4 regions of the Buttiauxella sp. genome follow, and region 2 is predicted to be linked to each of the others. Evidence: predicted binding sites of a transcription regulator. Region 2 holds the regulator's gene; each other region holds the start of a gene.
The links. The regulator PurR, encoded in region 2, represses purine synthesis genes. The targets are predictions, from matches to a motif close to CANGCAAACGTTTGCNTG.
Positions count from the first base shown of each region.

Region 1: WBL83_RS04000 (amino acid aminotransferase) is a predicted target of PurR. The motif match lies at 1,832-1,849, and genes of this name have one in related genera.
Region 3: epd (erythrose-4-phosphate dehydrogenase) is a predicted target of PurR. The motif match lies at 4,632-4,649, and genes of this name have one in related genera.
Region 4: gcvT (glycine cleavage system aminomethyltransferase GcvT) is a predicted target of PurR. The motif match lies at 1,466-1,483, and genes of this name have one in related genera.

Region 1 is NZ_JBAVHX010000004.1:747,690-755,790, reverse strand. Features, by position in the region: gene WBL83_RS04005 (MBL fold metallo-hydrolase) at 1-511, shown strand, start outside; gene WBL83_RS04000 (amino acid aminotransferase) at 580-1,770, opposite strand; gene WBL83_RS03995 (porin) at 1,959-3,113, opposite strand; gene asnS (asparagine--tRNA ligase) at 3,715-5,115, opposite strand; gene pncB (nicotinate phosphoribosyltransferase) at 5,292-6,494, opposite strand; gene pepN (aminopeptidase N) at 6,762-8,101, shown strand, end outside.
Region 2 is NZ_JBAVHX010000010.1:300,246-308,346, reverse strand. Features, by position in the region: gene WBL83_RS10230 (TetR/AcrR family transcriptional regulator) at 2-601, shown strand; gene WBL83_RS10225 (alkene reductase) at 656-1,753, shown strand; gene gloA (lactoylglutathione lyase) at 2,004-2,411, shown strand; gene rnt (ribonuclease T) at 2,518-3,177, shown strand; gene WBL83_RS10210 (Grx4 family monothiol glutaredoxin) at 3,227-3,571, opposite strand; gene WBL83_RS10205 (C40 family peptidase) at 3,933-4,781, shown strand; gene sodB (superoxide dismutase [Fe]) at 5,020-5,601, shown strand; gene WBL83_RS10195 (YnhF family membrane protein) at 5,766-5,855, opposite strand; gene purR (HTH-type transcriptional repressor PurR) at 6,275-7,300, shown strand; gene punR (DNA-binding transcriptional activator PunR) at 7,360-8,101, opposite strand, start outside.
Region 3 is NZ_JBAVHX010000008.1:53,904-62,004, forward strand. Features, by position in the region: gene WBL83_RS05645 (PTS mannitol transporter subunit IICB) at 1-1,022, shown strand, start outside; gene WBL83_RS05650 (zinc-binding dehydrogenase) at 1,034-2,308, shown strand; gene glpX (class II fructose-bisphosphatase) at 2,311-3,282, shown strand; gene WBL83_RS05660 (MltR family transcriptional regulator) at 3,298-3,807, shown strand; gene WBL83_RS05665 (nucleoside/nucleotide kinase family protein) at 3,804-4,514, shown strand; gene epd (erythrose-4-phosphate dehydrogenase) at 4,829-5,848, shown strand; gene pgk (phosphoglycerate kinase) at 5,898-7,061, shown strand; gene fbaA (class II fructose-bisphosphate aldolase) at 7,182-8,101, shown strand, end outside.
Region 4 is NZ_JBAVHX010000008.1:76,280-84,380, reverse strand. Features, by position in the region: gene gcvH (glycine cleavage system protein GcvH) at 1-256, opposite strand, end outside; gene gcvT (glycine cleavage system aminomethyltransferase GcvT) at 280-1,377, opposite strand; gene ubiI (FAD-dependent 2-octaprenylphenol hydroxylase) at 1,902-3,104, opposite strand; gene ubiH (2-octaprenyl-6-methoxyphenyl hydroxylase) at 3,267-4,445, opposite strand; gene pepP (Xaa-Pro aminopeptidase) at 4,442-5,758, opposite strand; gene WBL83_RS05760 (YecA family protein) at 5,783-6,361, opposite strand; gene zapA (cell division protein ZapA) at 6,528-6,857, shown strand; RNA gene ssrS (6S RNA) at 6,899-7,082, shown strand; gene WBL83_RS05745 (5-formyltetrahydrofolate cyclo-ligase) at 7,108-7,704, shown strand; gene WBL83_RS05740 (DUF2238 domain-containing protein) at 7,707-8,101, opposite strand, start outside.

The DNA of each region.
Region 1 (8,101 bases), on a different contig from region 2:
CGTGATGGTCACACAGATCCTGCTGACGCATGGTCATCTTGATCATGTTGGAGCCGCCGCTGAACTGGCAGAACATTACGGTGTTCCCGTTATTGGGCCGGAAAAAGAAGACGAATTCTGGCTTCAAGGTTTACCGGCGCAAAGCCAGATGTTTGGGCTTGAAGAGTGTTTGCCACTGACGCCAGATCGTTGGCTAATTGAAGGCGATAATGTGTCGGTAGGCAATGTGCCGTTAAAAGTGCTGCATTGTCCTGGCCATACACCGGGCCATGTCGTGTTCTTTGATGCGCAATCACAGTTACTGATTTCCGGTGATGTGATTTTCAAAGGCGGAGTGGGGCGGAGTGATTTCCCACGTGGTGACCACGCAGCACTGATTGATTCGATTAAGCGTAAACTGTTGCCACTTGGCGATGATGTCACGTTTATTCCAGGCCATGGCTCGTTGTCGACTTTGGGCTACGAGCGCCTGCATAATCCGTTCCTGCAAGACGAATTACCGGTCTGGTAAATCTGGGAAGGGCAGTTTGCAAAATAGAAGAGCCGCATTGCGCGGCTCTTTTTTTATCGGTCTGGCTTTTACAGCACAGCGACAATGGCTTCACACAGTGGAGCCATATTATCTGGCGTCATCCCCGCAACGTTTACACGTCCGGAAGCAACTGCATACACACCGAACTCTTCACGTAAACGCAGCACCTGCTCTTTGGTCAGGCCGCTGAACGAGAACATGCCGTTCTGGTTGATGATAAAGCTAAAGTCGCGGTTAGCGCCTTTCTCTTGCAGGGTATTCACGAACAGCTGACGCATACGGTGAATACGCTGACGCATGTCAGACAGCTCTTGTTCCCAGATAGTACGCAGCGCGTCGTTGCTCAAAATCGTGGCAACAACGGATGCGCCGTGCGCTGGTGGGTTAGAATAGTTGGCACGAATAACAGATTTCATCTGGCTGAACGCGCGATCGACGGTATCTGCATCAGCAGCAACCAGCGTACAGGCACCCACGCGCTCATTATAGAGACCGAAGTTCTTAGAGTAAGAGCTGGCAACAATCAGTTCCTGGTGGCTTGCAGCAAAGATACGCAGACCTTCAGCATCTTCTTCCAGACCACGAGCAAAGCCCTGATAGGCGAAATCGAACAGCGGCAACCAGCCTTTAGCCAGTGACATTTCTGCCAGGGTGTTCCACTGCTCAGCTGTTGGATCGATACCGGTTGGGTTATGGCAGCAACCGTGGAACAACACCACGTCACCCGCTTGCGCTGCTTGCAGGCTGTTAATCAGACCATCGAAATTCAGAGAGTGGTTCTGCGCGTCATAATAATCATACTCGCACACTTCCAGGCCTGCGGAGTTAAACACGCTTTTATGGTTTGGCCAGCTTGGATTACTCACCCACACACGTTTGGTGGTGGTGTTTTTAGCGAGGAAATCAGCAGCAACACGCAGCGCACCTGTACCACCCGGGGTTTGTGCAGTTCGAGCACGTTTGTTTGCGCTCAGAGCATTATTTTTCCCGAACAGTAATTCCTGGGTGCAGCTACCAAATTCTGGAATACCGTCAATGCCGAGGTAGTTCTTGGTGTTCTCATTTTCCAGCAGATACAGCTCTGCTTTTTTAACGCAGGTCAAAACCGGAGTTTTACCCGTTTCATCCTTATATACACCAATGCCGAGGTTAATTTTAGTCGGACGGTCATCGGCGCGAAACAGATCGGCCAGGCCAAGAATTGGATCAGCTGGAGCAGAGGTAATGTTCTCAAACATGACGAGTTTCCATTGTGATATCGAGGGAGTAACGCTCTCAGGTTAACTGCTGTTTTAGTAAATGCCAACCGTTTGCAACAAAAAGAAACCGCTCTTGTCACAAGTTATTTTTTTCTACTTTGCAGGTATAAAAAAACAGGGCCGAAGCCCTGTTTTTTGAACCATCTGGCAACGAAGTTGCTGGATAATTAGAACTGGTAAACGATACCAACTGCAGCCTGGTCGTCTGTTGCCAGTTTAGCAGATTCGCTGTAGTTGTTGTCGTCCAGCAGGTTGAACTTATACGCAGCGTATACGTTCATGTTTTTGTTGAAGTAGTACCAGGTACCCACTTCTACGTATTTAACCAGGTCAGCATCACCGCCGTTGAAGGTACCGCGAGATTTCAGGTCCTTACCTTTAGACTGCACGTAAGCGATGGATGGACGCAGACCGAAGTCGAACTGGTACTGTGCTACAGCTTCGAAGTTCTGAGTTTTGTTAGCGAAGTTGTTATCAGCTTCACGAGTCATGTTCAGAGTTTCTGCATACATAACTGCAGCGTAGATGTTGTTCGCATCGTACTTAGCAGCAGTAGACCATGCTTCAGCGCGGTCGCCACCAGCACTTGCCCAAGCGGTAGAAGTACCTGCAGAAACCTGCTCGTTGGTACGGTCAGCAGTTTCATAACCAGCAGCAACGCTGAAGCCTTCGCCGATGTCATAAGTCGCAGCGGTGCTTACGCCGTCGCCGTTAGCTTTAGCGCCGTTACCAGCACGACCCAGAGAGATGGTACCGTTGTCATCAACGCTTGGAGCAACTACGTTGCTACGCTCGTTTTTGCCCTGGTACTGCACAGCAAATGCCAGGCCATCAACCAGACCGAAGAAGTTGTTGTTACGGTAAGTCAGAACGCCAGTAGTACGGCCGTTCATGAAGTTGTCGGTAGCAGCCCAGGAATCGCCGCCCCACTCAACCAGCATATCGGTATAAGCAGCTACGTCGTAGATTGCACCGTAGTTACGGCCGTAATCCAGGGAGCCTGCATCACCAAATTTCAGACCAGCAAATGCCAGACGGGTGTTAGTACCCTGAGTGCCTTCTGCGTTAGAGGCATTCATGTTGTATTCCCACTGGCCGTAACCGGTCAGTTGGTCATTGATCTGAGTTTCGCCTTTGAAACCGATACGAGCGTAAGTGGTGTCATCGCTTGCAGTTGCACCGTTAGTGGTCCAAATGTGCTCGCCAACAGCTTTACCGTAGAAATCCAGTTTGTTGCCGTTTTTGTTATAGATTTCTGCAGCGTTAGCTGCACCGGCTACCAGCAGAGCAGGGATTACCACTGCCAGAATATTGCGCTTCATCATTATTTATTACCCTCATTGGTTTTTTTTGTGAACACCTGCCACTGCCGTCAATAATTCTGTACGGAACTATTGATGAGAGTTTGGTGTCTTTCTGTATCTGTCAGGCATCTTTCCATCCATGAAACCGTTTCGCTAGCCAGAAAGTGCTACAAACATCGAGAGTGAGTTACAAAAAGAAACTATGTGTAACTAAATATGTATTTTATGGAACTTTGTGAACTATCTCAAACTTCCTTGCCGCTTCGCCTAAAAAATCACCTCTCCTATCCTATATATATGAATTACTTATGTTTAATTCGCATAATGAAATCCCAGGTGAATATTATGCTTACATTTGTACATTCTTTGAGTAGTTTTTGGATGTCCAGACATCTGAGCGAGTTTTAACCATTTATGCTAAGTCAATGTTAAAACCGGGAGCGCGAGCGGAAAGTGGGGTTAATTTATGTTTATCTGTTTCACAGACACACTTCGTAACCGGGGAGTTGTGGAATGGGGTTGAAATTGACGTTTGTTTAACTTTCGTTGAAGAAAAAACACGTTCATGGTGCAGATGTAAAAAAGGCCAGCAATGCTGGCCTTCGTAAAAAACGCGGTTTTAGAAGTTCGCGTTACGTGGTGTACGTGGGAATGGGATCACGTCACGCACGTTCTGTACGCCGGTGACATAAGCAATCAGACGCTCAAAACCAAGACCGAAGCCGGAATGCGGAACGGTGCCGTAACGACGCAGATCGCGATACCACCAGTAGTCTTCTTTATTCAGACCCATCTCAGCCATGCGCGCATCCAGTACATCCAGACGCTCTTCACGCTGAGAACCACCGATGATTTCACCGATACCCGGTGCTAACACATCCATTGCGGCAACGGTTTTACCGTCTTCGTTAAGGCGCATATAGAAGGCCTTAATGTCTTTAGGATAGTTTTTCACCACCACCGGCGCTTTGAAGTGTTGCTCGGCAAGATAACGTTCATGCTCGGAAGAGAGGTCAACGCCCCAGTAAACTGGGTTCTCGAATTTCTGACCACAATTCTCGAGAATTGTAACAGCGTCGGTGTAGTCAACCTGAGCAAAGTCAGCATCGATGAAGCGCTGTAAACGTTCCACTGCATCTTTGTCAACGCGTTCAGCGAAGAACTCCATGTCATCCATACGCTCATCAAGCACAGCTTTGAAGACATACTTCAGCATGGCTTCAGCCAGACCTGCAACATCGTCAAGATTGGCGAAAGCGACTTCAGGCTCCAGCATCCAGAACTCAGCCAGGTGACGGCTGGTGTTGGAGTTTTCAGCACGGAAGGTTGGGCCAAAGGTATAAACCTTGGACAAAGCACACGCATATGTTTCGCCATTCAGCTGGCCGGATACGGTCAGGAACGCCTCTTTACCAAAGAAGTCTTTATCGAAATCAATTTTGCCCGCATCAGTACGCGGAAGGTTTTCGAGATCAAGCGTAGAAACGCGGAACATCTCGCCTGCACCTTCGGTATCTGACGCAGTAATCAGTGGCGTGGACACCCAGAAGTAACCATTTTCATGGAAGAAACGGTGCAGCGCTTGAGCCAGGGTATGACGCACACGAGCCACCGCGCCAATCATATTGGTGCGTGGGCGCAGGTGAGCCACTTCACGCAGATACTCGATGCTGTGGCGTTTAGCTGCCATCGGGTAAGTGTCAGGATCATCAACCCAGCCGGTCACTTCGACTTCGGTTGCCTGGATTTCAAAGCTCTGGCCCTGACCAAGAGATTCAACCACTTTACCGGTGACAACAACGGAGCAGCCGGTTGTCAGGCGCAGTACATCTTCATTGTAATTAGGCAGAGAATTATTAATGACGGCCTGTACAGGAGAGAAGCAGGAACCGTCATAGACGGCGAGGAATGAGATACCAGCTTTTGAATCTCTTCGAGTACGCACCCACCCGCGAACGGTGACTTCTTGGTCAACGGCTACACGGCCCTGGAGTACGTCGGCTACAGGCACAACGCTCATATTTTTCTCTCTATTAATTGGTCAGTGACAAAAGAAATAATTACCCACAATCGGGGGTTATCTATGTTACCTGTCGCGTGCGATGTGACAAGCAGAAAAATCAAAGCAGATGAAGAAATACAATAAAGAAGGGAACCCATAAACAAGATGAATACCGTTCATGGGTTTTATCAGGATTAACTCGCTTTCTTAACCAGTGGCAAATCGAAGGCTTTGCGCAGTGCACGAACAAAAGCTTTATCGTGGCAAATGGTTTTGCCTGGGCTGTCAGAAAGTTTGGCTACCGGCTTGCCATTACATTCCACCAGCTTAATCACGATGTTAAGCGGTTTTACCAGTGGAAGATCACACGTCAAACGGGTGCCAATACCAAAACTCAAATTGACCCGATCGCAGAAATGCCGATAGAGCTCAATGGCTTTTGGCAAATCGAGATTGTCAGAAAACACCAGTACTTTGGTTTTTGGATCGATTCCGAGCTTTTGGTAATGAGCGATTGCTTTCTCACCCCATTCAACGGGATCCCCGGAGTCGTGGCGCAATCCTTGATAACGGCTGGCAAAAGCGAGGTCAAAGTCACGCAAGAAGGCATCCATAGTGATGCAATCAGTCAGCGCGATGCCTAATTTATCCGGATACTCATCAAGCCACGCCTGGAGTGCCGCACGCTGGCTGTTAGCAAGCGTCGGGCTGATTTGTTGATGCGCCTGGAACCACTCGTGAGCTTGCGTGCCCATTGGCGTTAAATCCATGCGGTGTGCCAGGTCGTAGTTGCTGGTGCCAACAAACCACGGTTCTTGTTGCAGACGGCTGACGATTGCCTCCTGGACCTCACGCGAGAAACGGCGACGGGTACCAAAATCCATCAAGCGGAATGCCGAAAGATCAATATCTGCTGTCAGCTCTTTGAACTGAAGCAGTTTGCTTTCCAGATTATCCAGCGCCATTTGCGCCGTCACGCCAGGGGAGCGGTGTTGATGCACCACTTCACTGATCACCGCCAGCAGGGGCACTTCCCACATAATCACTTCCAGCCACGAACCGGTTAGACGAATATCTAAATGCCCGTTGTTATTGCGGATGTGCACTTGAGTGGGGTCGTAGCGGAAGGTACGCAGCCACGAGAGATAATCTGCTTTAAAGAACGGCAGAGTTTCCAGGAAAGCGAACTCCTCGTCTTTGAGCGCAAGGTGCTGCATTAAATCCACCTGTTCACGGATGGCATCTGCATAGACGCCCAGCAGATCGTCACCGCGGCAACGGAACTCGGCCGCGACGCTCACGTCGTGATAACGGTGGAATACCGCCTGCTGCATATGAAGCTTATAGGCGTCAGTATCCAGTAGCGTTTGCAAAATCGGGGAAGCGTGTCGTGTCATGGCGCGTTGCAGCATCCTCTCACAGGAGCGTTTCCATCAAGGGCTAAGCAGATAAAAGACGCAGGAGTATACCCTGATTATCAGTTTATTAAACCTGGATCACAACACACGAACCGATCCGGGTCGATGGCAATTCGTGCCGCTTGTTATAAAAATGTAGCAATTCGCGTGAGAAGCCCAGAAAAGATAATGATTCTGCGTGGCAACATTAGGGCAACAGGAATAGACTGAACCTCGAAAACTTACGGATGATATATAAGGTTTTTTATGACACAACAGCCACAAGCCAAATATCGCCACGATTACCGTGCGCCGGATTACACGATTACCGATATCGATTTGACCTTTGACCTTGATGCCGCAAAAACCCTGGTCACAGCCATTAGCCAGATTACCCGCCACGGGGCAGCAGGCGCACCACTGCGTCTTGATGGCGAAGACCTGACGCTGGTGTCTGTTGCTGTAAATGGCACTGCCTGGGAAGATTACCGCCAGGAAGAGGGTGCATTGATTATCGAATCACTGCCAGAAGCCTTCACGCTGACCATCGTTAATGAGATAAGCCCTGCAACCAATACCGCGCTGGAAGGGCTTTACCTTTCAGGCGACGCGCTTTGCACCCAATGTGAAGCTGAAGGTTTCCGCCACATTACCTGGTATCTCGACCGACCAGACGTTCTGGCGCGCTTCACCACTAAAATCATTGCCGATAAAAAACAGTATCCATTCCTGCTCTCTAACGGCAACCGTATCGCCGAAGGCGAGCTGGAAAATGGCCGTCATTGGGTGCAATGGCAAGATCCGTTCCCAAAACCGTGTTACCTGTTTGCGCTGGTGGCAGGCGATTTCGACGTGCTGCGCGATAGTTACAAAACGCGTTCTGGCCGTGAAGTCGCCCTCGAGTTATTTGTCGACCGTGGCAACCTCGACCGTGCAAGCTGGGCGATGACCTCGCTTAAAGCTTCGATGAAATGGGATGAGTCCCGCTTCGGTCTCGAGTATGACCTCGACATCTATATGATTGTCGCCGTCGACTTCTTCAACATGGGCGCCATGGAGAACAAAGGCCTGAACGTCTTTAACTCTAAATACGTGCTGGCACGTGCTGAAACGGCGACTGATAAAGACTATCTCGATATTGAACGCGTCATCGGTCACGAATACTTCCATAACTGGACCGGCAACCGTGTCACTTGCCGTGACTGGTTCCAGTTGAGCCTGAAAGAAGGGCTGACGGTTTTCCGCGACCAGGAATTTAGCTCAGATCTCGGGTCACGCGCGGTCAACCGCATTCAAAACGTGCGCACCATGCGAGCCCTGCAATTTGCAGAAGACGCAAGCCCGATGGCGCACCCGATTCGTCCGGATAAAGTCATTGAAATGAACAACTTCTACACGCTGACCGTGTATGAAAAGGGTTCAGAAGTTATCCGTATGCTGCACACTTTACTGGGCGAAGAAAACTTCCAGAAAGGTATGCAACTGTACTTTGAACGTCATGACGGCAGTGCAGCGACTTGTGATGATTTTGTCCAGGCGATGGAAGATGCGTCAAACGTTGACCTGTCCCATTTCCGTCGTTGGTACAGCCAGGCGGGCACGCCGGT
Region 2 (8,101 bases):
CATGAACAGACATCCCGAACATGACACTCGTGAACATCTCCTTGCTACCGGCGAACAGCTTTGTCTGCAACGCGGGTTTACTGGCATGGGATTAAGCGAACTGTTAAGCACCGCGGAGGTTCCGAAAGGCTCCTTCTATCACTACTTTCGCTCAAAAGAGGCGTTTGGCGTGGCGATGCTGGAACGGTATTACACCGCTTATAACCTGCGATTACAGCAGCATTTTTCGCAAGGCGGCGGGACATACCGTGAAAAAATAGTGGCCTGGTATCAGGAAACCGTTAACTGGTTTTCGCAACACGGCAGCCTGATCAGTTGTTTGACGGTCAAGCTTTCGGCTGAGGTGTGTGACCTTTCAGAAGATATGCGTGCGGCGTTGAATAAAGGTGCATCGCAGATTGTTTCCCAACTCGCTGATGCACTGGAAAAAGGCAACGCCGAATCAAGCCTGAAATTGACCGACTCAGCGTTAAGCCAGGCGCAAGTGATTTATGCCCTGTGGCTCGGAGCCAGTTTGCAGGCCAAGATTTCCCGTAGTGCGATGCCGCTGGAATGCGCGCTTGCTCACGTCACTCAATTATTAGCGGAGCCTGTCTCCTGACAGGCTTTTTATTTAAACAAATACTAGTCGACCGGTCTACTCGAGGCGTTTTATATGTCAGCAGATAAATTATTTACTCCACTGAAAGTGGGTGCCATCACCACTCCAAACCGTATCTTTATGGCGCCGTTAACGCGTCTACGCAGCATTGTGCCGGGCGATATCCCTACCCCATTGATGGGTGAGTATTATCGTCAACGTGCAAGCTCCGGCCTGATCATCAGTGAAGCGACCCAGATTTCAGCGCAAGCGAAAGGTTATGAAGGTGCACCAGGCCTGCATAGCGATGAACAAATCGCAGCATGGAAGAAAATCACCGCTGGCGTTCACGCTGCAGAAGGTCGCATTGCTGTGCAACTGTGGCATACCGGCCGTATCTCTCATTCCAGCATTCAACCAGGTCAGCAGGCCCCTGTTGCGCCATCAGCCCTTTCTGCTGGTACGCGTACTTCGCTGCGTGACGAAAATGGCCATGCGATTCGCGTCGACACCTCAATGCCACGTGCGCTAGAACTTAATGAAATCCCGGGCATCGTGAATGACTTCCGCCAGGCGGTTGGCAATGCACGTGACGCCGGTTTTGATATGGTCGAGCTGCACTCAGCGCACGGCTACTTACTGCACCAGTTCCTCTCGCCTACCTCTAACCATCGTACGGACGAATACGGCGGTAGCCGTGAAAACCGCGCGCGTCTGGTGCTGGAAGTGGTTGATGCCGTGAGCAAAGAGTGGAGTGCTGACCGCATTGGTATCCGCGTTTCGCCAATCGGTTCATTCCAGAACGTGGATAACGGCCCGGATGAAGAAGCTGACGCGCTGTATCTGATTGAAGAGTTGAACAAACGCGGAATTGCTTATCTGCACATGTCTGAACCTGACTGGGCTGGCGGCAAACCGTATAGCGAAGAGTTCCGTCAGAAAGTGCGTGAGCGTTTCAACGGCGTGATCATTGGCGCGGGTGCTTATACCCCAGAGAAAGCAGAGTCGTTAATCGAAAAAGGTTTAATCGACGCCGTTGCTTTTGGCCGCGATTACATCGCGAACCCAGACCTGGTTGAACGTCTTCACCACAATGCAGAACTCAACGCCCAACGCCCGGAAACCTTCTATGGTGGCGGCGCTGAAGGTTACACCGATTACCCAACATTATAAGAACTGTCCATTGATAGCGGCGTGAATTCGCCGCTTACCCGTCATACTTCGGGTTGTAGATGCGTTGACTGCATCCGTGCGCCCCAGTCACATAGTTGACTATGCTCCTGGGGACTTACGGCCTGGTCGCCTTTCTTCAACGCGAATTATTTTGGGTATATACTTACCTCACATTGATAAATTAACCCTTTAATATTTACCCAAATAATTCGAGTTACGGCTTGATGCATCAACGGGGAAAGAGGATTTTATGCGCTTACTTCATACCATGCTGCGTGTTGGCGACCTGCAACGTTCAATTAATTTCTACACCAATGTTCTGGGCATGACCCTTCTGCGTACCAGTGAAAATCCTGAGTACAAATACTCTCTGGCGTTTGTTGGCTACGGCCCGGAAACCGAAGAAGCGGTTATCGAGCTGACCTATAACTGGGGCACCGAGAGCTACGATTTAGGCAATGCTTACGGTCATATCGCTCTGAGCGTTGATGACGCAGCACAAGCTTGCGAGCGTATTCGCAAAAACGGTGGCAATGTCACCCGCGAAGCCGGTCCAGTGAAAGGCGGTTCTACCGTTATCGCTTTCGTTGAAGATCCAGACGGCTACAAGATTGAGCTTATCGAAAGTAAAGATGCCGGCAAAGGCCTGGGTAACTAATATCCAACTAGATATCCAACTAACGGGTGCATGTCGCGCCCGTTAGCTTCCCTTCATAAAATTTGCCATAATGCGCGCTGCTTTTTCCCCGTATTAAGAGATCCTGATGTCTGACAACACGCAACTGCATGGCCTGTGCGACCGTTTTCGTGGTTTTTATCCGGTAGTAATTGACGTTGAAACCGCCGGGTTTAACGCTAAAACCGATGCTTTACTGGAAGTCGCAGCCATCACTTTAAAGATGGATCAAGACGGCTGGTTAGTGCCTGATGAAACTCTGCATTTCCATGTCGAACCTTTTGAAGGCGCAATCCTTCAGCCAGAAGCGCTGGCCTTTAATGGTATCGACCCGCACAACCCGTTGCGTGGTGCCGTTAGTGAGTATGATGCGCTGCATGCGATTTTTAAAATGGTGCGCAAAGGCATCAAAGACAGCGGTTGTAACCGTGCGATCATGGTGGCTCACAACGCGACCTTCGATCATAGTTTTATGATGGCGGCTGCTGAGCGCGCCTCATTAAAACGTAACCCGTTCCATCCGTTTGTTACCTTTGACACGGCAGCACTCAGCGGGCTGGCATTAGGCCAAACCGTGCTGGCGAAAGCCTGTATTGCCGCAGGTATGCCATTTGACAGCAGCCAGGCGCACTCCGCGCTGTATGACACAGAACAAACGGCTCAGCTGTTTTGCGAGATAGTGAATCGCTGGAAGCGCTTAGGTGGTTGGCCACTCCCACTGCCTGAAGAACCCGAATCCAAAGCATAAAAAAAGCGACCGTAACAGGTCGCTTTTTTGTTTCTGATAAAACTGCTAATTACTCAGCGTCAGACTCTTCAGACTTGTGCTTCGCCGCAGTTTCTTTAATCAAGGACTGCAGTTCGCCACGCTGATACATCTCAATAATGATATCGCAGCCGCCAACCAGTTCGCCATCAACCCACAGTTGTGGGAAAGTCGGCCAGTTAGCATATTTCGGCAGCTCAGCACGGATGTCCGGGTTCTGTAAAATATCGACATAAGCGAAACGCTCGCCACAGGCAGACAGCGCCTGCACAGCCTGGGCAGAGAAACCGCAGCTAGGCAGTTTCGGAGAACCTTTCATATAAAGAAGGATTGGGTTCTCAGTAATCTGTTGTTGGATTTTTTCAATTGTGCTCATTGCTTGCTTCCTCAAACCTGGTCTTGGCAGTAGCCTGCCATTGTAGCGATTGACACCCTCTCCAGAAAACACCATTTTTTACAGGGTCTCTGTTTCACGGCGATGGAGGGACAACATGCATCAAGAATAACACTTTTCCCGCAGCAGCAAATCACGAAATAACTATAAGCCCGATCAATAAATAGCCTGACAACCATTAGTTTGGTCATTTTTTTTGCGTCCGGTAACGAAACAACAAGACGAATAGAAAAAGGTTATTAACTTTATTACGTCTTATAGATTAGAATCGGCGGGTTTCGCAAAATCATACACGGGCATGATGGTATTCATCGTGCATTCATTTTAACCAGGGGATTGTCGAGTGGCGCGGATAACAAAAATTTCTATCACGCTCTGTGCTCTGCTATTTACCTTGCCGTATACACCATTGACGCAGGCGTCTGAGCACGCTCGTCCCGTGGCTGCGCAAAAAGCGCACGTTGTGAAAAGCACAACGAAGAGCACAGAAAAGAGCAGTAAAAGTAAAACCACTACCGCCAGCAAGAAAACGAACACCACAGCAAAAACGGCCAGCAAGAAAAAAGAAACAACTGCCTCGAAGAGTAAAACCGCTAAGAACTCCAGCAGTGCCAGAACAAAGACTCTTGCCAAAAATGACCGCAAAAAATCCTCCCAGCTCGCGAAAGTCCAGCCTGTTACTTTTACCGAAAAATGCAGTAAGCCACGTAAGGGCTACAAAACGCGTTGTGTGAAAGTTAAGTCAGAGCAGCCAACCACGATTGCTTCGGCGCATAAAGTCCGGGTGCAAAAAGCACAGAAAACGGCGATGAACAAATTGATGGGCCAGATTGGCAAACCGTATCGCTGGGGCGGCACGTCACCGCGTACTGGCTTCGATTGCAGCGGTCTGGTTTATTACGCATATAAAGATTTGGTGAAGTTCCGTATTCCACGTACCGCTAACGAAATGTATCACCTGCGTGATGCTTCGTCGGTCGATCGCGGAGAGCTCGAAACGGGCGACCTGGTGTTCTTCCGCACCCAGGGTCGTGGCACCGCAGATCACGTGGGTGTTTATGTGGGTAATGGAAAATTCATCCAGTCACCACGTACCGGCCAGGATATTCAAATCACCTCGTTGAGCGAAGACTATTGGCAACGCCACTATGTTGGCGCTAAACGCGTCATGACACCAAAAACCATTCGTTAAAACCCTCGCCTGCCCTTCAATGGGCAGGTAAGTTCCTCTTTTGCTTATCCTTTCAATTTGTTACCCTAACCACGCACTAAATGTGGCTATTTAACAATAGATACCCAAAGTAATTCGAGTCGCATCGCGGCGGCAAAAAAATGATTCCTGAAGAGCTTACTTAAGTAAGTGATTTGGGTGAATGAACGCAGCCAACAAAGAGGTGGCTCGAAGTATTACGGGTAATAAGGAGTCAGCAATGTCGTTCGAACTACCTGCATTACCGTACGCGAAAGATGCTTTAGTCCCGCATATCTCCGTCGAAACCCTGGAATACCATTACGGCAAACACCATCAAACTTATGTCACTAACCTGAATAATCTGGTTAAAGGCACCGCGTTTGAAGGTAAAACTCTCGAAGAGATCGTGCGTACTTCCGAAGGTGGTGTCTTTAACAATGCCGCTCAGGTCTGGAACCACACATTCTACTGGAACTGCCTGGCACCTAACGCAGGCGGCGAACCAACTGGCGAGCTTCTGGAAGCGATCAACAAGTCCTTCGGGAGCTTTGCTGAGTTTAAACAGCAGTTTACTGATGCTGCTATCAAGAACTTTGGCGCAGGCTGGACATGGTTAGTTAAACAGGAAGATGGCGCATTAGCGATCGTTTCTACTTCCAACGCGGGCACCCCACTGACTACAGCGGCTAAACCACTGCTGACGGTTGATGTGTGGGAACATGCGTATTACATCGACTACCGTAATGCTCGTCCTAACTACCTCGAGCATTTCTGGGCGCTGGTGAACTGGGCGTTTGTTGCGAAGAATCTGGCTATCTAATCGCATACCCCCTAAATAATTCGAGTTGCTGGAAGGCGGTAAGCGCATGAATCCCCGGGAGCTTACTGGAGTAAGTGACCAGGGTGAATGAGCGCAGCCAACGCACCTGAAGCTCGAAGTATGACGGGGGAAATGATATGGGCCGCGATTGCGGCCCATTTTAATCAGTGCAGAACGGCAGTCAGTGCGCCGCAAACAATCAAAGCCAAAACAATAACCGTGGTCGTGATTGAAAATTTCAGATCGGTACTCATCACTAAACTCCTTTTATTCCCCATGCCCTTCTCACTTCAATTTGCAGGGTTGTTGGCTTCACTCTCTCACCCGAATCACTTACTTGAGTAAGTTCATCGGGATTCGTTCATTTGCCACCTACCTGCAAATCGAACTGATTTGGGCATACAATCGGTGTGTCCGGGTGATTTTCCCACAATCAGAGATAAAAATCCTCCAGGTTTTAACCTGATATCCATTTTCCCTCTTCCACTTTTCCCCTGGATAGGCCAAAATCCCTCGCTAATTTATTGCGTATCGTCAATTCAATGCCCTCCTCCCGTTTTATGTCGCAATCCCGGCATACCCGCAACCACCATGTTGCCTTTGGAGTCAGCGTACGCAAACGTTTAACACATTAGTAATCAGGGGTTTACGATATGGCCCGGAGTGAAATTTAATGGCGACAATCAAGGACGTGGCGAAGCGCGCAAACGTTTCCACTACAACCGTATCACATGTGATTAACAAAACCCGTTTTGTGGCGGAAGAGACACGCAACGCGGTTTGGGCTGCAATTAAAGAATTGCACTACTCGCCAAGCGCGGTAGCACGAAGCCTGAAAGTTAATCACACCAAAACGATTGGTCTGCTTGCCACTTCCAGCGAAGCACCTTATTTTGCCGAGATCATCGAAGCGGTGGAAAATAGCTGCTTTGAAAAAGGCTACACCCTGATTTTGGGTAACGCACACAATAACTTTGAAAAACAGCGCGCTTACTTATCAATGATGGCGCAAAAACGTGTCGATGGCCTGTTGGTGATGTGCTCTGAATATCCAGAATCCTTGCTCTCCATGCTTGAAGAGTACCGTCACATCCCGATGGTGGTGATGGACTGGGGCGAAGCGCGGGCCGATTTCACCGACTCGGTAGTGGATAATGCCTTCCACGGTGGTTACCTGGCGGGTCGTTATCTGATTGAACGCGGTCACCGCGAAATTGGTGCGATCCCAGGTCAGATGGAACGTAACACTGGCGGCGGTCGCCACGCAGGCTTTATGAAAGCGCTGGAAGAAGCGGGTATTTCTATTCCAGATAACTGGATTGTTCAGGGTGACTTTGAACCTGAATCGGGTTACCGCGCGATGCAGCAGATCATCGGCCAGCCTCAACGCCCTACCGCCGTCTTCTGTGGAGGCGATATCATGGCGATGGGCGCAATTTGTGCCGCTGATGAAATGGGACTGCGCGTGCCGCAGGATATTTCCATTATCGGTTATGACAACGTGCGTAACGCGCGTTTCTTCTCACCGGCACTAACCACCATCCACCAGCCGAAAGATTCGCTGGGTGAAACAGCGTTTAACATGCTGTTGGACAGGATCGTCAACAAACGCGAAGAGTCGCAGTCCATTGAAGTGCATCCACGTCTGATTGAACGCCGTTCAGTGGCCGACGGTCCGTTCCGCGACTATCGCCGTTAAGTTAATGTCGGATGACGCTGCGCTTATCCGACCTGAGAAATCCGTTCGTGGAGCCTGATTTATTCAGGCTCCTGCAACCATTCCTGATTCATCGTCTCGCTATCCCCAAGATAATCTAACAACCAGGCCAATGCGGGCGATGCATCGTTTTGCCGCCAGGTCAGGCAGCATGCTGCGTCAGGAAAAGGATTATCGAGCGTTAACTCGCTCCATTGCCCGGAAGCCAGCCACGGTCTGGCGATATGCAGTGGCACCATGCCGATACACAAACCCGCGCTCAAACAATCCGAACCGGACTGCCAGTCAGGCACCACCACCCGGCGTTGGTTATCCAAAAGCCAGGTAATGCGTTTAGGCAATGAACGCGAAGTATCTTCAAGCACCAGCGATGGCCAGTCACGCAGGTCATCATCGCTTAGCGTCCCACCGCGCTGTGCTAGTGGATGTGTGGAAGCCACCACACAACGCCAGCTCAAGGTTCCCATATCGCGGAAAGCATAACGCCCCCCAACAGGAATCGCCTGAGTCGCCCCAATCGCCACTTCGACACGCCCATCCGCCAGCGCATCCCACACACCGTTGAACACTTCCTGGAAGATACGCAGTTCGATGTCCGGAAAATGGCGATAAAAATCCAGCACCAGTTGCCGCGTTCGCTCCGGTTTAACAATGTTATCAACCGCAATAGCCAGGTGTCCGCGCCATCCATTTGCGATCTGCTGGCACTGTTGCCGTGTCGTCATCATTTTTTTGATAACAGAGCGGCCTTCTTTGAGAAAAAAGACGCCAGCGGGGGTTAAT
Region 3 (8,101 bases), on a different contig from region 2:
ATATTCCACCGGGCTTTGAGATGGTTATCAATAACTTCTCACTGGGTATTGCGGGGATGCTGCTTTGTCTGTTGGCTTTCGAGGTCATTGGCCCTGCGGTACTGGTAGCGAACAACTTCGTAAAAGAGTGCATTGAAGCATTAGTCAGTACCGGTTATTTGCCGCTACTTTCCCTGATTAACGAACCAGCAAAAATTCTGTTCCTCAACAATGCTATCGACCAGGGGGTTTACTATCCACTTGGAATGCAGCAAGCGTCTGATACGGGTAAATCCATCTTCTTTATGGTGGCATCAAACCCAGGTCCTGGGCTGGGTCTGCTCCTTGGGTTCACGATATTTGGCAAAGGAATGGCAAAAAAATCCGCTCCTGGAGCGATGATCATTCACTTCCTCGGCGGCATTCACGAACTCTATTTCCCGTATGTATTGATGAAGCCGCTGACGCTGATTGCCATGATTGCAGGCGGTATGTCCGGGATCTACACCTTTAATCTTTTGGGCGGTGGACTTGTTGCGGGGCCAAGCCCAGGTTCTATCTTTGCCTATCTGGCATTGACACCACGAGGTGCCTTCTTTGCCACCATCGCTGGGGTAACAGTCGCAACAGTCGTATCGTTTGTTATCACCTCGTTGATCCTCAAAATGGACCGTAGCAAAGAAGCCGAAAAGGATGACAACTTCGATGAAACGGCAAGCGCCATGAAGGTGATGAAACAAGAGGGGGCGTGGAATACAGGGCCAGTGAAACTGATTGCTTTCGTCTGTGACGCGGGAATGGGCTCAAGTGCCATGGGAGCGACAACATTCCGTAAACGCCTGGAAAAGCAGGGCATGGAAACGGAAGTTAAACATTATGCGATTGAAAACGTTCCGCAGAATGCAGAAATCATTGTTACTCATGCAAGCCTTGAAGGGCGTGTGAAACGGGTGTCTGATAAACCGCTAATACTCATTAATAACTATATTGGCGACCCTAAGCTTGATGTTTTATTTAATGAATTGACTTCCCAGGCAAAATAATAAGGATTCCGATGAAAACTAAAGTTGCAGCCATTTATGGCAAGCGGGATGTCCGTATCCGCGAATTTGAATTACCCGAAATCACTGATGATGAATTACTCGTGAGTGTAATTTCCGATAGCGTTTGTTTATCAACCTGGAAAGCGGCGTTACTGGCCAGCGATCACAAACGTGTGCCGGATGATTTAATTAATCACCCGGTTATTACCGGCCATGAGTGTGCTGGCGTGATTGTGGAAGTAGGAAGTAATCTACGGGATAAATATAAGAAAGGTCAGCGTTACGTTCTGCAACCGGCAATGGGATTACCAAGCGGATATTCAGCCGGTTACAGCTATGAATATTTCGGCGGTAACGCGACATATATGATTATCCCTAAACTGGCCATCGATATGGGATGTGTATTACCTTACCGCGGATCTTATTTTGCAGCAGCCTCTCTGGCAGAACCGATGTGTTGCATTATTGGTGCCTATAAAGCTAACTATCACACCACACAATATGTTTATGAACACCGCATGGGAATTAAACCCGGCGGTAACCTTGCCTTATTAGCGTGCGCCGGGCCGATGGGTATCGGCGCAATTGACTATGCGATTAACGGAAATATTAAACCGCGCAAAGTTGTGGTGGTAGATATTGATGAAACCCGACTGGCGCAAGCACAAACACTCTTACCAGTAGAGTTGGCGGCAAAAAATGGCATTGAACTGGTTTATGTGAACAGCAAAAATCTGGATGACCCTGCCGCCGCGTTGCGCGACATGACTGGAGGCGCAGGTTTCGACGATGTATTTGTTTATGCCGCCGTGCCTGCGGTCATCGAGCTTGGCGACGATCTGCTGGCTGATGATGGTTGCCTGAATTTCTTTGCCGGACCAACCGATAAAAACTTTAAAGTGCCGTTTAACTTCTACAACGTGCATTACGGCAGCACGCATATCGTCGGGACTTCCGGAGGCTCCACGGACGACATGCTTGAAGCTATTGAGCTTGCCGCCAGCGGGCGATTACAACCGTCATTTATGGTCACCCACGTCGGGGGCCTGGATGCTGTTCCTGAAACCGTGATTAACCTGCCGGATATTCCTGGCGGCAAAAAGCTGATTTATAACGGCGTCACGATGCCGCTGACCGCGATTACCGATTTTGCGCGCTTAGGGGAAACAGACCCGTTATTCCGCCGCCTTGCAGAGCTGGTTGCACAGACACATGGCGTGTGGAACGAAGCCGCAGAAAAATATTTGTTAGCGCATTTTGGCGTTGATATCGGTGTGGAGGCTTAAGCATGAAAACGCTGGCTTATCCTTTTTTCCGCACCACGGAGCAGGCAGCGTTGGCTGCCTGGCCACTCATCGGTTGCGGTGACAAGAATCGTATTGATGGTGTGGCTGTGCAGGCGATGCGCAATGCGCTTAATCAAATCGAAATGCAGGGGAAGATTGTCATTGGTGAAGGAGAAATCGACCACGCGCCGATGCTGTATATCGGCGAGATGTTAGGGAATGCACCCACTCCGAAAATTGATATCGCCGTCGATCCCATAGAAGGTACGCGCATGGTGGCGATGGGGCAAAACAATGCCCTGGCGGTCATGGCCTGTGCGCCCCAAGGCTCACTGCTTCATGCGCCCGACATGTATATGAAAAAGCTGGTGGTCGGCAAAAAGGCAAAAGGCGTGATCAATCTGGCGGTCACGCTTGAAGAAAATCTGCGCAATATTGCCAAAGCATTGGGCAAACCGCTCGAGCGGCTACGAATGGTCACGCTGGATAAACCGCGGCATCAGGATGCCATCGCAGTCGCCACAAGTCTGGGTGTGAAAGTGATTGCTTTACCCGATGGTGACGTCGCCGCAAGCGTAATGACGTGCTTACTGGAAAACCAGTACGACGTGATGTACAGCATCGGCGGTGCGCCAGAAGGCGTGATTTCAGCCTGTGCGGTGAAAGCGCTGGATGGGGAAATGCAAATCGAGCTTTTAGATTTTTGCCAGGCAAAAGGGGAGTCCCGGGAGAATCGCCTGATTGCGGATTCTGAACATCGCCGCTGTGCTGAAATGGGCGTTGAGGTTAACCGCATTTACAGTCTGCATGAAATTGTCAAAAGCGATGAGGTTTTATTCTCCGCCACTGGCGTGACGGGAGGGGATATTCTGCAAGGCGTGCGTGAGGAAGGTGATGTGGTACGCACTCAAACGCTTTTGATTAATGGTATAGAGCGCACCTGTAATATTATAGACTCTCTACATCACCTTTAATGTCCTGAGCTATTGATGACCACGTTGAACGAAGATGATGTGCTTGAAAGGCTGGAAGCGCAAAATGATCTGGCCTCATTTATGAGCGTCGCTCACGATATTTTGTTATCCGGTATCAGGCAATTTCTGCCTTCGTTATTTGTTGATAATGATGAAGAGATCGTCGAGTACGCCGTTAAGCCATTGCTTGCCCGAAGTGGGCCGCTGGATGATATCGACGTTGCGTTGCGCCTGATATACGCGCTGGGGAAAATGGATAAATGGCTGTATGCCGATATTACCTGTTTTGCCCAGTTTTGCGATTTTGTGCAACACAGCAAAGAGACCATACAGTTTCATGATGATGTCACTTACGATTTCATTGCGAACCTGAATTCAATTACCCAAAACGCTACGCTGTTTAATGCAATTAAAAGCATGAAGTATTCGGACTTCTCTATTTATTCCGAAGTGCGTTACGGCAATCTGGTGAAAACGGCGTTATCTCTGGCGGTGACTTCATTATTGAAGGAGCTAGTCTGGTGAATGTCACATTAAAGATTAATGGATTAGAGACGCAAGCCCGCTTTAACGATCAAGAGGTCGAGACGTTACATAAGCCATTGTTAAAGCAGTTAGCAGAAAAGCAAAGGCAGTTGCAGCGTAGGCTGGTGGTGTTTCTGGCGGCTCCGCCAGGCACCGGTAAGTCGACGCTGGCGGCTTTTTGGGAATATCTGAGTACGCAAGATACAGAATTACCGGTGATCCAGGCTTTGCCGATGGATGGCTTCCATCACTACAACGACTATCTGCTGGCGAATAATCTCAAGCAGCATAAAGGTGCACCGCAGACTTTTAATGTTGCAAAGCTGACTGATGCGCTGCGTGCTTTGCATCAGCCCGAAAGTGAATGGCCGCAGTACGATCGTAATTTGCACGACCCGGTAGAAAATGCGATCACGGTGAAGGCGCCGATTGTTGTGGTTGAGGGGAACTGGTTGCTGCTCAATCAACCTGAATGGCAATCATTGCGGGCGTTATGTGATTATTCAGTATTTATTTCGGCCCAACCTGAACGGCTCTCAGAACGTTTGATTGGCAGGAAAATGCGCGGTGGTTTGACCCGGCAACAGGCGGTAGATTTTTTCCAGATGACCGACGGGCTAAATGTGCTGCGGGTTCTTGAAAACAGTCAGCCCGCTAATATGCAGTTATGTATGGATGAGCAGGGCGGTTACCATCAAATTTTATAGCGACACGGGCCGTTACTGCGGCCCGCTGTTTTTCCATTATTCTTGATTTTAACTGGTCATTATTCATCCTCCGACCTTTTGTCGTTGCATTTATTCCATCAAATTTGTGACGTACGTCAGAAGATCGGTTGCCTGTCATGGGGTAACGTTCCATTTATTCCCCGTATCGCTTAACATGGCTGAAGCGTTTCAGTCGAATGAATGTTCGACAATTAAGCAAACAATTGCAGTTTCGATAGTGCGAGGATTCCCCTCAGACGATTGCTGGATTACTCTGTCAGCCACTTAGTCTCAGGGATTCTGGCAGGAGAGATATGACCGTACGCATAGCAATTAATGGCTTCGGTCGCATTGGGCGCAACGTGGTACGTGCTTTGTACGAATCCGGTCGCCGTGCGGAAATTACCGTGGTAGCAATCAATGAACTGGCTGATGCTGCGGGTATGGCGCATCTGTTGAAGTATGACACCAGTCATGGCCGCTTCGCCTGGGACGTTCGTCAGGAACGCAGTCAGTTATGGGTAGGTGATGACACCATCCGTATCTTGCACGAACCGGAAATTGAAAATTTACCGTGGCGTGAACTGGGCGTGGATGTGGTGCTCGATTGTACCGGTGTGTTTGGTTCCCGTGCAGACGGTGAAGCGCATCTTGCAGCCGGTGCCAAAAAAGTCCTCTTCTCCCATCCTGGCGGTAACGACCTCGATGCCACCGTGGTTTACGGTGTGAATCATGAAAGTGTGGTGGCTGAACATTGCATCGTTTCAAATGCCTCCTGCACTACAAACTGCATTATTCCTATTATCAAATTGCTTGATGATGCTTACGGTATTGAGTGGGGCACGGTAACCACCATCCATTCTGCTATGCATGATCAACAGGTTATCGACGCCTATCATCCAGACTTGCGCCGCACGCGTGCCGCCAGCCAGTCTATTATCCCTGTAGATACGCGTCTTGCTGCTGGTATCACACGTATTTTTCCGCAATTTAACGACCGATTTGAGGCGATTGCGGTACGTGTTCCGACCATTAACGTCACGGCAATCGATTTAAGTGTGACAGTGAAAAATGCAGTTAATGCCAATGAAGTCAACAAGTTGCTGCAAAAAGCAGCACGTGATTCATTTCATGGTATAGTTGACTATACGGAATTACCGTTGGTCTCGACTGATTTTAACCACGATCCGCATAGTGCCATTGTTGATGGCACGCAAACTCGGGTCAGTGGGCAACATCTGATTAAAACTTTAGTCTGGTGTGATAACGAATGGGGCTTTGCTAACCGAATGCTCGACACGACGTTAGTCATGGCCGCAAGTGGTTTCAGGTAAGGCGCATAAAGCGTCCGCAAAACTTTAAGAATCAACGAGAGGATTCACCATGTCTGTAATTAAGATGACCGATCTGGATCTGGCTGGAAAGCGTGTTCTGATCCGTGCAGATTTGAACGTACCAGTTAAAGAAGGGAAAGTGACATCTGACGCACGTATCCGTGCATCTTTGCCAACTATCGAACTGGCCCTGAAGCAAGGCGCAAAAGTGATGGTAACTTCTCACCTGGGTCGTCCGACTGAAGGCGAGTACAACGAAGAATTCTCTCTGCTTCCGGTAGTTAACTACCTGAAAGACAAGCTGTCTGCTCCTGTTCGTCTGGCTAAAGATTACCTGGATGGCGTTGAAGTTGCGGCGGGTGAACTGGTTGTTCTGGAAAACGTTCGCTTCAACAAAGGCGAAAAGAAAGACGACGAAACCCTGTCTAAAAAATACGCTGCACTGTGCGACGTATTTGTAATGGATGCATTCGGTACTGCGCACCGTGCACAAGCTTCTACTCACGGCGTGGGCAAATTTGCAGACATCGCTTGTGCAGGCCCACTGCTGGCTGAAGAGCTGAGCGCGCTGGGTAAAGCACTGAAAGAACCTGCTCGTCCAATGGTTGCTATCGTTGGCGGTTCTAAAGTTTCTACCAAATTAACCGTTCTGGATTCCCTGTCCAAAATCGCTGACCAGCTGATTGTTGGCGGTGGCATCGCGAACACCTTCGTTGCTGCTCAAGGCCACAATGTAGGTAAATCCCTGTACGAAGCAGACCTGGTTGACGAAGCTAAACGCCTGCTGACTATCTGTGATATCCCGGTTCCTGCTGATGTTCGCGTAGCGACTGAGTTCTCTGAGTCTGCAACCGCAACTCTGAAATCTGTAAACGACGTGAAATCAGATGAGCAGATTCTGGACATCGGTGATGCATCTGCAGCTCAACTGGCTGAAATCCTGAAGAATGCAAAAACCATTCTGTGGAATGGCCCGGTTGGCGTGTTCGAATTCCCGAACTTCCGCAAAGGTACTGAAATCGTTGCTAATGCAATTGCAGACAGCGAAGCTTTCTCTATCGCAGGCGGCGGCGACACTCTGGCAGCTATCGACCTGTTCGGTATTGCTGACAAAATTTCCTACATCTCCACTGGGGGCGGCGCATTCCTGGAGTTCGTGGAAGGCAAAGTACTGCCAGCAGTAGCAATGCTCGAAGAGCGCGCTAAGAAGTAATGATTACGGGCAGGTTATCCTGCCCGTTCAATTTTTGCCGCTTACAGTGAATGGTAGGTGGTTAATATTTCTTCATTTACCCTAACGGGCAAATTGGCCGACGATACAGGACAAACAACCATGTCTAAGATTTTTGATTTCGTAAAACCTGGTGTAATCACTGGTGATGACGTACAGAAAGTTTTCCAGGTAGCAAAAGAAAACAACTTTGCTCTGCCAGCAGTTAACTGCGTAGGCACCGACTCTATCAACGCCGTACTGGAAACTGCTGCGAAAGTTAAAGCACCAGTAATCGTTCAGTTCTCTAACGGTGGCGCTGCGTTCATCGCGGGTAAAGGCGTGAAAACTGACGTTCCTCAGGGTGCTGCAATCCTGGGTGCTATCTCTGGCGCACACCACGTTCACCAGATGGCTGAACATTACGGCGTGCCAGTAATCCTGCACACCGACCACTGCGCTAAGAAACTGCTGCCGTGGATCGACGGCCTGTTGGACGCGGGTGAAAAACACTTCGCAGCAACTGGTAAACCACTGTTCTCTTCCCACATGATCGACCTGTCTGAAGAGTCTCTGGAAGAAAACATCGAGATCAGCTCTAAGTATCTGGCTCGTATGTCCAAAATGGGCATGACTCTGGAAATCGAACTGGGTTGCACCGGCGGCGAAGAAGATGGCGTAGACAACAGCCATATGGATGCTTCTGCTCTGTACACTCAGCCAGAAGACGTTGATTACGCTTACACCGAACTGAGCAAAATCAGCCCACGTTTCACCATCGCGGCTTCTTTCGGTAACGTGCACGGTGTTTACAAACCAGGTAACGTGGTTCTGACCCCGACTATCCTGCGTGATTCTCAGGATTATGTTTCTAAGAAACACAACCTGCCGCACAACTCTCTGAACTTCGTATTCCACGGCGGTTCCGGTTCTACAGCTCAAGAAATCAAAGATTCCGTGAGCTACGGTGTTATCAAAATGAACATCGATACCGATACTCAGTGGGCAACTTGGGAAGGTATCCTGAGCTACTACAAAGCTAA
Region 4 (8,101 bases), on a different contig from region 2:
TCAGTTCATTGTTCACCGCAATGATTTCGCCGCTGATCGGTGCATAAATGTCAGAGGCAGCTTTAACAGATTCAGCCACAGCGCAATCATCACCAGTGCTGACGGTTGCGCCCACTTCTGGCAGGTCTACAAACACCATGTCGCCCAGCAGCTCTTGCGCGTGCTCGGTGATCCCTACGGTGTAGGTACCATCAGCTTCTTTACGCAGCCATTCATGCTCTTTGCTGTATTTCAATTCGTTCGGCACATTGCTCATTGTTGTTCTCCTGATTTCGAAATTCACTGCGCGACAGCTTTACCGCCGCGAACAAAAATTGGTTTAGTGACTTTTACCGGCATTTCTCGGTTACGGATTTGCACAATGGCCGTTTCGCCAATGCCCGCAGGCACGCGCGCCAAAGCAATGCTGTAACCCAGTGTCGGCGAGAAAGTCCCGCTGGTGATTACGCCTTCATGAAGGTTGCCGGATTCATCAGTAAAACGAACAGGCAACTCATTACGTAATACGCCTTTTTCCGTCATGATCAAACCAACCAGTTGCTCGGTTCCTTTCTCACGCTGGAGTTCCAGTGCTTCGCGACCAATGAAATCACGATCTTCAGGCTGCCAGGCGACGGTCCAGCCCATATTCGCTGCCAGAGGAGAAATGCTTTCATCCATTTCCTGGCTATACAGGTTCATGCCTGATTCCAGACGCAGCGTATCGCGCGCGCCAAGTCCGCAAGGCTTCACACCGATCTCGACCAGATGCGCCCAAAACTCGGCCGCTTTTTCATTCGGCATAGCAATTTCGTAACCGGCTTCACCGGTGTAGCCGGTGGTCGCAATAAACAGATCGCCCGCCTGATGCCCAAAGAATGGCTTCATCCCTTCTACGGTATGACGTTGTTCTTCGGTAAACAGCTCTGCAGCTTTTGCCTTAGCGTTTGGCCCCTGAACGGCAATCAGCGACAGGTCATCACGCACGGTGACGGAAACGGAGAAAGGTGCAGCGTGTTGATTAATCCAGGCTAAATCTTTCTCGCGAGTGGCAGAGTTCACCACCAGGCGGAAGTCGTCTTCAGTCTGGAAATAGATAATCAGGTCATCGATAACACCGCCGGAGGCGTTGAGCATGGCGGTGTAGAGGGCTTTACCCGGCTGGGTCAGTTTGGCAACGTCGTTTGCCACTAAGTAACGGAGGAATTCGCGGGTACGGCTGCCTTTAAGATCAACAATGGTCATGTGTGAAACATCAAACATACCGGCATCGTTGCGCACCGCATGGTGTTCGTCAATCTGCGACCCATAGTGCAATGGCATCATCCAGCCATGGAAATCTACCATTCGCGCACCGCAGAGATTGTGCTGTTCAAACAAAGGGGTCTTTTGAGTCATTTTTTCCTCTTTAACCATCTGGTTGAAAAGCGCTTTTCGCTTTTCCGTTCATCAGACGAAACCCAACATCGCCACCGATCCCGATAGCGACGCAAACGTTACCTTTCGTCTGAACTTACCACTGAATGGGGGAGTAAACCATAAGGTGAAAACGGTCATTGCATTAGCTTATGACCAAAATCAGGAGGGAATGATGCAGAGTATTCAACTACAAAAATGCGATTCACTACGCATAAACAAGAAGTGTTTAAGTCATAATTTAGCGTTAGCTAACATTTACGACCATTTCAGAAACAAATTCACTACATCGCTAAAAACGTGGGATGAGAAAAAGTAATCCGAGATAGAGGGTAAGATTAGAATTTTTCAAATGAGGGAAGGTGATCGTTGTCACACCGAATGCGCTTAATAATTCGAGTTGCAGCAAGGCGGCCAACCCGGTTATCCCCAGGAGCTGACTAAAGTCAGTGACTGGGGTAACTGAGTGCAGCCAAAACCGCTGCAACTTGAAGTATGACGAGCGTTTAACGGAGCCAGGTTGGGAGATCGTGTAACCCCATCGCCTGACGAACCAGTTGTGGTTTCACTCCAGGAAGGGTATCAGCCAGTTTCAGGCCAATATCACGCAGAAGCTTTTTCGCCGGGTTGTTTCCGGCAAACAGATCGCGGAAACCCTGCATACTGGCGAGCATCATGGCGGCACTGTGTTTACGGCTGCGCTCGTAGCGACGCAGGTACAAATGCTGCCCGATATCTTTACCCTGGCGATGCAAACGACGGACTTCATCAATCAGTTCTGCGGCGTCCATAAAGCCAAGATTCACGCCCTGCCCGGCCAACGGATGAATGGTATGGGCGGCATCGCCAACCAGTGCCAGTCGATGCGCAGCAAAACTACGCGCGTAGCGGCCTGTCAGCGGGAATGTCTGACGCTCGCTTTCAACACTGCACAAACCCAGGCGCATATCGAAAGCGACAGACAACGCCTGATTAAATTCTTCCGTACTCGCCTGTTGCATCCGTTCGGCTTCCAGCGGAGGAAGTGACCAGACAATCGAACATAAATGCGGGTCGCTTAACGGCAAGAAAGCCAGGATGCCGTCGCCATGGAAAACCTGACGGGCCACCGCCTGATGCGGTTCAGTGGTACGAATGGTGGCAACCAGCGCATGGTGGCGATAATCCCAAAAAGTCAGCGGGATATCGGCCTGATTGCGCAGCCATGAGTTCGCGCCATCAGCCCCGACCACTAAGCGCGCGGTCAGCATGGTGCCATCTTTGAGGGTAATAAAGGCTTCGTTTTCACCCCATGCCACTTGTTGCAGTTCGACGGGTGCCATCAACGTGACATCACTGCACTGCTCAGCACGCTGCCATAATGCATGATGAACCACTGCATTTTCGACAATATGACCTAGATGACTGAAACCATAGGATTTATCGTCAAATTCGATATGCCCGAAGCTATCTTTATCCCACACTTCCATGCCGTGATAGCAACTCGCGCGGCTGCCGATGATTTTTGGCCAGGCGCCAAGGTGAGTCAGCAACTTCTCGCTTGCGGCATTGATGGCCGAAACACGCAATGCTGGTGCAGATTCAGGAGCCAGCGGCTGTGGCAGATGGTTCTCCAGTACCGCAACACGCAAACCACTCCCTTGCAGGCCGCAGGCTACTGCCAGACCCACCATGCCACCACCAACAATCGCCACATCAACGCTTTGCAAATTGACTCTCCTTTTACATTTATAAACCTGCTCACCAGGCATATATGTTGCTGACAGTTTGTCTCGGGAATGCGCGGAGAAACCGGAGCGTACTCATGTACGTGAGGATTTCGAGCACATTTCTGGGGCAAAATGGCAAAAAAATAAGGCTGGTGACAGGTTTTAACGCGCAACCCAGCCAAGCGTACGCGAAGCCAGCACATCTCGCGCTGGAGTAAATTGTTCCATCGCCATCAGCCCAAGATTACGCCCTACCACCAGCGGAGCCCAGCGGTTAGCGAACAACTGAACTAAGCCATCCGTTACGCCGATAGTCGCCATTTTATCTTCACTGCGGCGCTGCTGATATTCTGCCAAAACAGCATAACTACCAATATCCTGAGATAACTTGTGCGCTGCCGCCAAATTCTCAGCCAGTGACATCACGTCGCGTAATCCGAGGTTAAAACCTTGCCCGGCAATCGGATGAAGGGTTTGCGCGGCATTGCCCACCAGCGCAACCCGGTGAGATACCGATTGCGAAGGTGTGGTCAGCGCTAATGGATAGTGCTTACGTGCACCGCCAAAGGTGATTCGTCCAAGCCGCCAGCCAAATGCCTGCTGCAACTCATTGCAGAACCGTTCATCATCCCACTGCGCTATTTCTGCCTGCGCTTCCTGCGGATGACACCACACCAACGAACAGCGTCCATCAGACATCGGCAACATCGCTAGTGGACCGTGTTCGGTGAAACGCTCAAACGCACGACCATTGTGAGGTTGCGATGTACTGACATTCGCGATAATCGCAATCTGTCCGTAATCCTGTTGCTGCCAGGTGATGCCACACTGCGTGGCCAGTGACGAACGGGAACCATCTGCCGCGACCAGCACTTTGCCTTCAAGCAGCGTGCCGTTATCAAGCAGCACGCTGACTTTATCGGTTTCACGGGTAAAAGAGGTGACGCGCTGCGGGCAATGCAATGTTACGCCGGGTGCTTTGCGCAGCAGAGCGAACAAACGCAAACCGACGTCATGCAATTCCACCACCTGCCCCAACGCCGGGATTTGGTAATCCCTGGCATCCAGCGTGACAAATCCTGCATGTCCGCGATCGCTGACATGAACAGAGGTAATCCCGGTCGCGCAATCCTGGATAGCTGGCCACACGCCAATCCGCGTCAACTGCTGGCAAGTCCCCTGGGCGATGGCAATGGCACGCGCATCAAAACCCGGATGTGCTGCCGATTCAGGCGCTGCCGCTTCAATTAAATGAACCGGCAACTTACCGTGGGTCAAATGGGAAATAGCCAGCGCGAGCGTTGCTCCAGCCATCCCTCCGCCGACAATAATTACGCTCATGACTGACGCGCCGCCGCCATTAACGCTTCGATGTCGTCAGCCGATTTCACGACGCTGGCGGTAAGATTTTCGTTACCCTCTGCGGTGATAAGAATATCGTCTTCGATACGAATCCCAATACCGCGGTACTCGGCGGGAACATCCGCATCGGGCGCGATATACAGACCCGGTTCAACCGTAATCACCATTCCTGGCTCAAGTACGCGCGAACGCTCTTGTCCATAGGCACCGACGTCGTGAACATCAAGTCCCAACCAGTGGCTCAGACCGTGCATAAAGAACGGACGGTGAGCGTTTTCGGCAATCAGCTTATCCACTTCGCCGTGGAGAATGCCGAGCTTCGCCAGGCCTGCAACCATAATGCGTACCACTTGCGCGGTGACTTCCTGCATTGATGTACCAGGGCGGTAAAGCTGCAACGCGGTTTCCAGCGATTCGAGCACGATGTCGTAAATCGCCCGCTGCGGTGCGGTAAATTTACCGTTAACCGGGAAGGTACGGGTGATGTCACCTGCGTAGCCCTGATATTCGCAACCGGCGTCAATCAACACCAAATCGCCGTCGCGCATTTGGCTCTCGTTTTCGGTGTAATGCAAAATACAGCCATTTTCGCCGCTACCAACAATCGTGTTGTAAGACGGGAATCGCGCACCGTGGCGGTTAAATTCGTGAAGGATTTCGCCTTCGAGCTGATATTCAAACATCCCGGGGCGGCATTTTTCCATCGCTCGGGTATGTGCCAGCGCGGTGATTTCACCTGCGCGACGCATCGCATTAATTTCTTCTTCTGATTTGAACAGGCGCTGTTCGTGAACCCACGGACGCCAGTCTGTCAGTGTGGCGGGAGCGGTGAGATTCTGGCGTGAACCCCGGCGTAATTTGTCGAGTGCGGCAAAAACAATGCTATCAGCGTAGGCGTATTCACCTTGCGCGTGATAGACAACATCAAGGCCATTGAGCAGCTGATGCAGTTGCTCACCGATTTCAGAAAACGCCAGTGCACGATCGACACCGAGTTTATCAGGTGCCGCTTCCTGACCAAGACGGCGACCAAACCAGATTTCAGCGGTTTTATCGCGCAGACGGTTGAACAAAACGCTGTGGTTGTGCGTTTCGTCGCTTTTAATCAACACCAGTACCGCTTCAGGTTCGTTGAAACCGGTGAAATACCAGAAATCGCTGTTCTGGCGATACGGGTATTCGCTGTCTGCACTGCGTGTTACCTCGGGAGCAGCAAAGATGAGCGCGGCGCTTGCCGGAGCCATTTTGGCTAACAACGCCTGACGGCGCCGGAGAAATTCGTGCTGATTCATCACACCTCCTGAAGTTTATTGTTGTTAGTGTAGAGTTGGTTTCTGGACTTCTGGCGCTGTGGGTACAGGGCGAGTAAATTTGTCATGGCACAGCAGCGCTGCAACACGCACGTACTCGACTATCTCTTCGAGCGACATTTCCAGCTCTTCTTGATCTTCGTCTTCGTCGTAGCCCAATTGCGCAATGTTACGCAAATCGTCGATAGCTTCGCCGGTTTCGCCAGTGACTTTATCGAGTTTCGGCTGAGTGACACCCAGGCCAAGCAGGAAATGATTGACCCAGCCCGCCAGTGCGTCGGCACGGTCAAACACCGAGACGTCGTCGCCATCCGGCAGATATAACTGGAACATAAAGCCGTCATCTTCGAGCGTATCACCGGTGGCACCGTGCATCTGGCGCAGGGTATCCGCAAGGTTTTGACCAAAGGCTAACCCTTCGTTTGTCAGGTCATGAAGCAGTGGTTGCCAACTGGTGTCTTTGTTGCCACCGCACAGCATGCCGCTGATGAGGCCATGCATTTCTGCGGGCGTCAGACCCACACCTTGTTGGTTCAATAATTGGCCGACTAAGTCATAGTCAGGCATAGTGTTCTGTATAGACATGCGCATTCGCCATCGTTGGCAGGGATAGTTCATGTTATGCTACCACCAGGGACCTCGAGGCACCAGAAAAGGGCTTGTATCTTCATTACGGGGTAGCTATAGTGACGCCCCTTTCGTTACCAGGCACGGTTAACGAAGGCAGGCGAGTTAACAGCAGGAAGGTGGCATGTCTGCACAACCAGTCGATATCCAAATTTTCGGTCGTTCATTGCGCGTGAATTGTCCGCCTGAACAACAGGATGCACTGAATCTTGCGGCGGAAGAGCTTAATCAGCGGTTGCAAGATTTAAAAGTTCGCACTAGAGTCACAAATACTGAGCAGCTAGTTTTCATCGCAGCACTAAACATTTGTTATGAGCTGGCTCAGGAAAAATCGAAAACCCGCGACTACGCAGCCAATATGGAAGAGCGTATTCGGATGTTACAGCAGACCATCGAACAAGCGTTGCTTGAGCAAGGTCGCATAACTGAACGACAGGGTCCAAATTTTGAATAACACTTCACAGTTACCTATGGTAGAGTGACTTTGAAGACCAAATTTCTCTGAGATGTTTGCAAGCGGGCCAGTCCCCTGAGCCGATATTTCATACCACAAGAATGTGGTGCTCCACCGTCTGTGAGCATGCTCGGTCCGTCCGAGAAGCCTGATGACAGTGACGCTGCATTCACCTTGAACCAAGGGTTCAAGGGTTACAGCCTGCGGCGGCATCTCGGAGATTCCCTCTTTCTACCAACCAGTCATCACCATGACGAAAATTCAGCTAATTCCATCGCTTCGACAAGAAATCCGACAACACATTCGGCAACGACGCCGGGCACTTACCCCATCTGAACAACAACACTTTGCTCATCTAGCAGCCGAACGAACGCTGGCCTATCAGCCCGTTACTGACGCAAGTACGGTCGCCCTGTTTTTGTCATTTGATGGCGAACTGGATACCACACCGCTGATTCGTGCGTTGTGGCGAGCCGGAAAAAGTGTGTATCTCCCGGTGCTTCATCCATTCAGTAAAGGTCATTTGTTATTTCTGCACTATGCGGAAAACAGCCATTTAGTGATGAATCGTCTGAAAATTCTTGAGCCGAAGCTGGATGTCCGTGACGTGTTGCCACTGGATAAACTGGATGTGCTGATCACGCCGTTAGTGGCGTTCGATGAGCAAGGACAAAGGTTAGGAATGGGTGGCGGTTTCTATGATCGCACGCTGCAGAACTGGCAGCAGCAGGGTGTCTGGCCGGTTGGGCTGGCACATGATTGCCAACTCGTTCCGTCATTACCCGCTGAAGAGTGGGATATTCCCTTACCAGCGGTCGTCACACCATCGCGGCTTTGGGAATGGTAGTGTCAGGTTACGCGCAGCTTTAACAGCTGTTTGGTGTGCCAGTATTGCAGTATCAAAACCGTGGTCAACGCACCAAGAAGTGCGCAGAACATATCGGATTGCGTGTCCCAAACATCGCCCTGCGTGCCTAAAAACTCATCAGCCCCTTGCCCCAATGCCAGCGCCGCCGCCCATTCAATCAGTTCATATACTGCACTGATGGCCAGCGCGACACAGCACACCAAAAACGCGACCATTTTGCGCCCGCGAACATATCCGCCACGCACCAGAATTTCTCGCGCAGCCAGAGCTGGAACCAGCCCCTGGAAAAAATGACCGAGCTTGTCATACGGATTGCGGCTTAAACCCAACAACTCCTGCACATCAAAACCAATCGGTACTTTTGCGTAGGTATACA